Regions from separate parts of the Pelosinus baikalensis genome, predicted to be linked through region 3. Evidence: riboswitches for the same ligand, from Rfam matches in the RefSeq annotation. Region 3 holds a riboswitch; each other region holds the start of a gene.
What was found. Region 3 has a riboswitch for cobalamin ahead of cobI (precorrin-2 C(20)-methyltransferase). Riboswitches for the same ligand answer to the same signal wherever they lie in the genome.

Region 1 (2,277 bases), on a different contig from region 3:
ATGCTTGTATCCTCTATATTCTATTGATGATCCGGCACTTATGACTACTTTGCCGCCAGAACAGACTGCTTATGTATCCATTGATGCTGTCAATCATGCCATTGAAGCAGCTACCACGAAGCTGGGGAATATATATGCTGTAACGTTGGCTCGCGAAGTAATCTCACTTGTTACCCGTTACTTGCCATTGGCACAAGAAGATCCAAAGAATTTGGAAGCTCGCTATTATTTATTATACGCTTCGATGATTGCAGGGGCTTCTTTTGACAATGGATTGCTGCACTTTACCCATGCCATGGAGCATCCTCTTAGCGGTATCAAAGCTGATTTGCCTCATGGGTCGGGCTTGTCAGTATTATTGCCTGCAGTAGTAAAACATATCTATCCGGCTAAAGCCGCCATTTTGGCGGATATCTTGGCACCAATTGTGCCTGGTTTAAAAGGGGAAGCAACGGAAGCAGAGGCAGTATATATTGGTTTAAAACAGTGGCTTAAGAAACATGGCATGAAGCAAAGCTTACGAGAAGAAGGCTTTGTTGACAGTGATGTAGCCCGATTGACAGACCTTGCTTTTAAAACTCCTAGTTTGGAACTGCTTTTAAGTATGGCGCCAATTGAAGCAAGTCGGGAAACGGTTGCTGCCATTTATCTGGATTCGTTATAAGCAAATTGAAATAGAAACTTTCATTATGGTAAATTTGCATCCTATCGATTCCAAAATGTAATAAATAAAATTTATAGACTTGTGCATAGTAAAATAAAGTGTTACTATGTAAGTAGTTACCAATATGAATGTTATAAAATTCCATACGTTGAGATAGGTGCCCCAAGGGGCTTAATAGGGAAGTCCGGTCTAATGCCGGCGCGGTCCCGCCACTGTAATGAGGAGTGAACCCAAGGTATACCACTGAGACAACTGTCTTGGGAAGGTTTGGGTAAACAATGATCCAGAGCCAGGAGAACTGCCTATTTGACAATCACCGTTTTTACCCACGAGAGATGGGGAGGGGATTAAGTGCACAGCAAATGTTGTATTGTACTTATATCCTAGCGCAATTTTTCGCTAGGATTTTCTATAAGTATTGCTATGATGCTCTTAATTGTTTCTCCCGACCAGCAGTGGTCGGGAGATTTTTTACTTGTTATGTGACTGTTTCGTATCTGGTTACGGAATAGCTAACATATGATCCAAACTTTCATTATCCTTTGCTATGTTGTGAGTTGTTTTGGGAAGGACAGCTAAGTTCCGTGAAAACGGAACTTTTTTTTATCGTATAAGAAAGATCAGGTCAACAATATTTGCATGACGGTATTCAGTTATTTGTTTTATCAATGGGCTCACAGGGAGCGTTAGTAGGTCATAATGGAGAAATTTTTAAAGTGTCTCCACCTATTGTAGAGGCAATTAATTCTGTTGGCTGTGGTGATGCTCTTGTTGCTGGATTTGCCATAGGGATAGCAAGGGGAATGAGAATAACGGACATGATCAAATTAGCTACGGCTACTGCTGCATCTAATGCTTTGCATCATGGAGCAGGAATAATAAATAAGGTTGAAGTAGAAGATTTAATAAAAAAAGTAAAAGTTCATAAATTGATGTAAATGCTTTAAATAAATTAAAAAAAGGCAAGATAATAAACTGTATAGATTATGTATGTGGGAATATCTGAAACGACGCGCATGCTTAGAGCCCTCCAGCTGTTAATTCATCTGTAGGGCTTTCTTGGATTCTGCTGCATATCTTCTTGAAAAAATTTATGCTGCGAAAAACATAAAGTATAATGAAGGAGTTTCTTCAAATAATAGCTAAATAGGAGAATAAGATTTTGTTGCAGCATTATGATAGTCTTCTATCATTTTAATAAAGAAGAGGGGGAAATATATGCGCTTGGAAAAAGAAAATTCTCAATTTTTGATGGTGGATGTGCAAGAAAAACTGTTTCCTTATATTGTTGGCGGTGAGATTATAGCTAAAAAAATAATGACTCTTATAGAAGGATTAAAAGCATTAGAGGTTCCGATCATGGCTGCTCAGCAATATCCAAAAGGATTGGGAAATACCATTGAACAATTGCGTCCATATTTTTCAGAATACCATGACAAAACGACATTTAGTTGTTGCGGCAATGAGGCGTTAGTCAAGGAACTTCATGAGCGGGACAGTAAAAATGTTATCATTGCAGGGATTGAAGCTCATATTTGTGTACTGCAAACGGTAATTGATTTGAAAGAGTTTGGTTTTCAGCCGATTGTGGTGGCAGATGCAATAGGTTCCCG
Region 2 (2,277 bases), on a different contig from region 3:
CAGCAGCTGCTTCCTGAGATATTTTTACCCTTCGAGAAATATCGCCCGTTACATTTAAACGAGCTACAATCTCATTCAACTTACTGCTGTTAATATTAGACGCATTCAACGATCCACCAGGTAAGAATGCTGAATTTAGGAAGTATCCTCCATCACCACGCGGTGCAGTTAAGTTACTATACGTTACTAAATCCCAATCCTTATTCTCTCGTAAATAGGTATCAATATTTTCTACCATTTTAATCTGCAGGTCTACGCCGATTTTTGCTGCATCTGATTGAAGCAATTGAGCAATAAGCGGTAATTCTGGTCGTCCTTTGTAGGTTAACATCTGGAATGTCAGCGGTCTTCCGTCCTTCTCCAGTTTCCCATTGCTGCCTGCTTTAAACCCAGCTTCCTCTAGTAATTTTTTTGCTTCTGCTGTATTCAACGGTTTAATGGCATCTTTATTGCCAAAAGGCAAATTAGGATTGAAGGGACCGTTCGCTGGTGTTGCATATCCAAGCATAATATCTTTTGCAATGCTTTGCCGATTAATCAGCAAATCAAGCGCCTTTCTAACTCTAACATCCTGAAGTAAAGGCTGCTGGTGGTTGAATAGCAGAAAGTGAACTCTAAGACTGGCAATGGAGTCCACTCTAAGCTGATTATCCTTTTGGATTGCAGCTACAGTTTCTGGCGGAATCTGGTATACTACATCTGCTTCTTTAGATTGTAGTGCCAATGCTCTTACGTTACCGTCTTCATTGAATTTGAAATTAACTTGGCTCAATTTTGCTTTACCGTCCCAGTAGCCATCATAACGATCTAACAAAATATCAATATTCGGAGTAAATTTTGTTATTTTAAATGGACCAGTCCCTACAGGAGCCATATTAAACGCAGCTGTTCCCATCTTCTTTTCTGCTTCCACACTAATAATTGAGGCATAAGGACTTACCAATTCTGAGGGCAATGAGGGATGTGGCTGCTTCGTAATAATCGTCAACTGCTGTCCACTAGCTTCTATAGAAGCACTCTTTAACACTCCTGCCAGCAATTTACTCACGGCTATACCTCTTTCAAAGGAGGCTTTCACAGCAGCCGCATCTAGTGTTGTTCCATCCTGAAAGGTTACACCATCTCGAATAGTAAATACCCAAGTGCGCCCGTCCGTCGCTTCCCATTTGGTTGCTAGCCAAGGTTTAACCTCTAGATTATCATCCAGCCTTACAAGTGTCTCCACCACACCTGCCTTTAGTGCTACTTCACTATTGTGAGGATCAAGACTGCCCGTTTTAAGATTAAAGATAAGGGTTAATTTTTTGTCATTTTCATTAACCAGCTGATTCGTATCTTTACTGCAGCCTGACATTAATATCGCCGCACATAGGAAAAGTGAACAAAGAATTGTTAGAAAGTTATTCTTTTGATTTATAAATGAATACATGATAAGACCATCCTTCCAATTATGTGTTAATCTTCCTAGACTATAAAAAATAGAAAGTTCTAATTTGAATAAGACTAAACTCCTTGATAAAGCAATTGCACTTAGACAGTGGATATTCAATCGTATCACACTACTTAAAAATCATCTGACCATCCTCCTAGCCCTTAAACTCGGTATATCTTTTACCTAGATTAGTAATCAGTATCAATTATTTTATGCTTAAAATTGCCACTAATATATATTAATTAATAACATTATTATTAATATTTGATTTTAAGGCATAATAAAAAGCTCTCGAAATAGACCGAGAGCTTGGCAAGGATATAAAACTATAAATAAATCCTAGCTGATATAACAGCTAGGATGAAATAAGCACAATAATAAATTGCACAAATCCCCTCCCCATCTCTCGCAGGTCAATCGGTGATTGATATATAGGCAGTTCTCCTGACTCTGGATCATTGCTCTCCCATACCTTCCCAAGACTTCCATCTCAGTGGCACAACCATGGGGTCGCTCCTCATTACAGTGGCGGGACCGCGCTGGAGTTAAACCAGACTTCCCTATTAAGCCCCGAAGGGCACCTATACCATCCATATGAAAATTTAGTAACTATTACCTTTTTTCATACTATAATATGGAATTTCTAGTTTGTCAATATTTTTATCTTTACAATATGTATTGTCTCTATTCATTAATACCAAATCCCCTAGTTTATTATACTACATAATTAGCGACTCTTTGCTATCGCATCTATTTCATCTTGCATTGAATCATTACAAATTCCTAGACAAGAAAGCTCTTTATCATTTTCTTTTAAGAATTGATATAATTTTTTCTCGAAAAAC
Region 3 (2,277 bases):
TATACAAGGTGATGTCAGTTCTGTGAGTCAATGCCAAGAAGTAGTAGAAAAAACTGCAGCCCAGTTCGGCGGTCTGGATATTGTTATCAATGCTGCTGGTATATATATGGAAAAAATCATTGGTGAAGTTACGGAAGATGAGTTTGATCACATCATGAATATCAATATAAAAGGTACCTATTTTATTTGTAAATCTGCTTTGCCTTATTTGCGGCAGAGGGGTGGTGGAGCTATTATTAACGTGTCTTCTGATGCAGGGATTAATGGTAATTGTTTATGTACTGCCTATTGCGCTTCAAAGGGAGCGGTGACGACCTTTACAAAGGCATTGTCCTTAGAAAGTATTCACTATGGTGTCCGTGCTAATTGCGTATGCCCTGGTGATGTGGATACGCCTATGCTTAAACAGCAATTAGCAGAGGTAAACAATCCAGAGGAATATTTACGAGACATGGCATCGATGTATCCAATAGGGCGAATTGCCAAAGTTCATGAGGTGGCTCATGTAATCTGCTTTCTGGCATCGGATCAGGCATCCTTTGTTAACGGTGCAGTGTGGACAGTGGATGGCGGCTTAACTGCGTGTTAGATTGGTGCTGATATAACAAGATCGTTAAAATAAAAAAAAGAGTATAGAATATTACCAAGTATGTCCTTGACAAGAAAAAGTATTTATAATACTCTAAATAAGAGTGGACAGCAAAATTTCATATGGATGGTATAGGTGCCCTTTGGGGCTTAATAGGGAAGTCCGGTTAAATTCCGGCGCGGTCCCGCCACTGTAATGAGGAGTAACCCCATAATTATGCCACTGAGATTAAACTTGGGAAGGCTTGGGGAAGCAATGATTCAGAGTCAGGAGAACTGCCTATACAGCAATCACCGTTAAAACCTGCGAGAGATGGGGAGGAGATTCGTACAGTTATACTGTTGTATATTACACATGATAGTGACGTGTTTATATGATGGCAGGCTACTATAATTGTATTTATTGAAATCTTCCGTTATGTGTGACGGAAGATTTTTTGCGCTAGTAACGATGATTGTCCAGTAGGATTGTAGCTGAATTGGCTTTCATGCCAATTTTCTAATTTTTCAGAGTGCTGGTCAAGATTATTGGATAATGGTAAAATTAAGAGTGCAAATTCTCGTTTTACTCAGTTATCGTTATATGTACTTGTATATGTTGTACCACAAATTATAGTTAAGGAGGCCATTATGGCAGGAATTTTTTACGGTGTTGGTGTAGGGCCAGGAGACCCAGAGCTGCTCACATTAAAAGCAGTGGAGGTGATAAGAAACGCGGATGTGGTAATTGCCCCTAAAACAGAAAAAAAAGAAGGTAGTACAGCACTATCGATTGCTCATCCGTACTTGAAAACAGATGTTGAGATATTGAGGTTGGTTTTCCCGATGGTAAATGATGCTGCTACGCTAGCCAATGCATGGGAAAACAATAAAAATAGTATTCTGGCAGAACTGCAGGCTGGGAAAAAAGTTGTGTTTTTAACATTGGGTGATCCTATGTTTTATAGCACTTATATGTATGTATATCGTTTGTTAAAGGATTCTGGTTATGCTATTGAAACCATACCTGGGGTTCCGGCTTTTTGTGCGATTGGCAGTCAATTAGGTCAGCCGCTGGCAGAAGGAAATGATATACTTAGCATTATTCCGGCGACGATGTCAGAAGAAGAGTTAGATGCTATATTGGGAGTCGTCGATAATGTTGTATTAATGAAAGTTTACAAAAATTTTGGACAGGTTATAGCGAAGTTGAAAGAGCATGGTTTTGGTGAAAATTCTGTTATGATTAGTCGCTGTGGTTTGCCTGATGAACAAATTAGTTATAATTTGGATGAAGTGGATCCAACAAGTGTTAATTATTTGTCTACAATCTTGGCTAAAAAACGTAAGCTTGGTTAAGTGCAATATGATTACCCCAAAGACCTAGCACATAGAAAACTGAGTGGGGAGTTGTAGAAATGAAAATGAATTTTTTATATAAAATCGCTATGAGTTTTGCATTAAGTGTTTCCTTATTACTGGGTGCTAGTGCATTTGGCTTATCAAATGCAAGTGCGCAAGAGGTACCAAAAAGTCAAAAAGCCATCGTTGTGGTAAGCTTCGGTACTACTTTTGCAGAAGCTCGTCAATTAAATATTGAGAGTGTAGAAAAACGTATTGCCCAAGCCTTTCCTGAATATGATGTATATAGAGCTTTTACTTCCAAAATTGTTATGAAACGTTTGGCGGAAAATAGCAACATTCATGTGA

Region 1: another riboswitch for cobalamin. It lies ahead of LMF89_RS20465 (PfkB family carbohydrate kinase); the one in region 3 lies ahead of cobI (precorrin-2 C(20)-methyltransferase).
Region 2: another riboswitch for cobalamin. It lies ahead of nikA (nickel ABC transporter substrate-binding protein); the one in region 3 lies ahead of cobI (precorrin-2 C(20)-methyltransferase).

The regions. Positions count from the first base shown of each region.
Region 1 is NZ_JAJHJB010000039.1:30,027-32,303, forward strand. Features, by position in the region: gene LMF89_RS20460 (iron-containing alcohol dehydrogenase) at 1-664, shown strand, start outside; cobalamin riboswitch at 803-984, shown strand; gene LMF89_RS20465 (PfkB family carbohydrate kinase) at 1,300-1,602, shown strand; gene LMF89_RS20470 (hydrolase) at 1,883-2,277, shown strand, end outside.
Region 2 is NZ_JAJHJB010000046.1:26,469-28,745, reverse strand. Features, by position in the region: gene nikA (nickel ABC transporter substrate-binding protein) at 1-1,429, opposite strand, end outside; cobalamin riboswitch at 1,850-2,032, opposite strand; gene LMF89_RS21855 (opine metallophore biosynthesis dehydrogenase) at 2,160-2,277, opposite strand, start outside.
Region 3 is NZ_JAJHJB010000014.1:29,554-31,830, forward strand. Features, by position in the region: gene LMF89_RS11470 (SDR family NAD(P)-dependent oxidoreductase) at 1-589, shown strand, start outside; cobalamin riboswitch at 706-886, shown strand; gene cobI (precorrin-2 C(20)-methyltransferase) at 1,219-1,926, shown strand; gene LMF89_RS11480 (sirohydrochlorin cobaltochelatase) at 1,986-2,277, shown strand, end outside.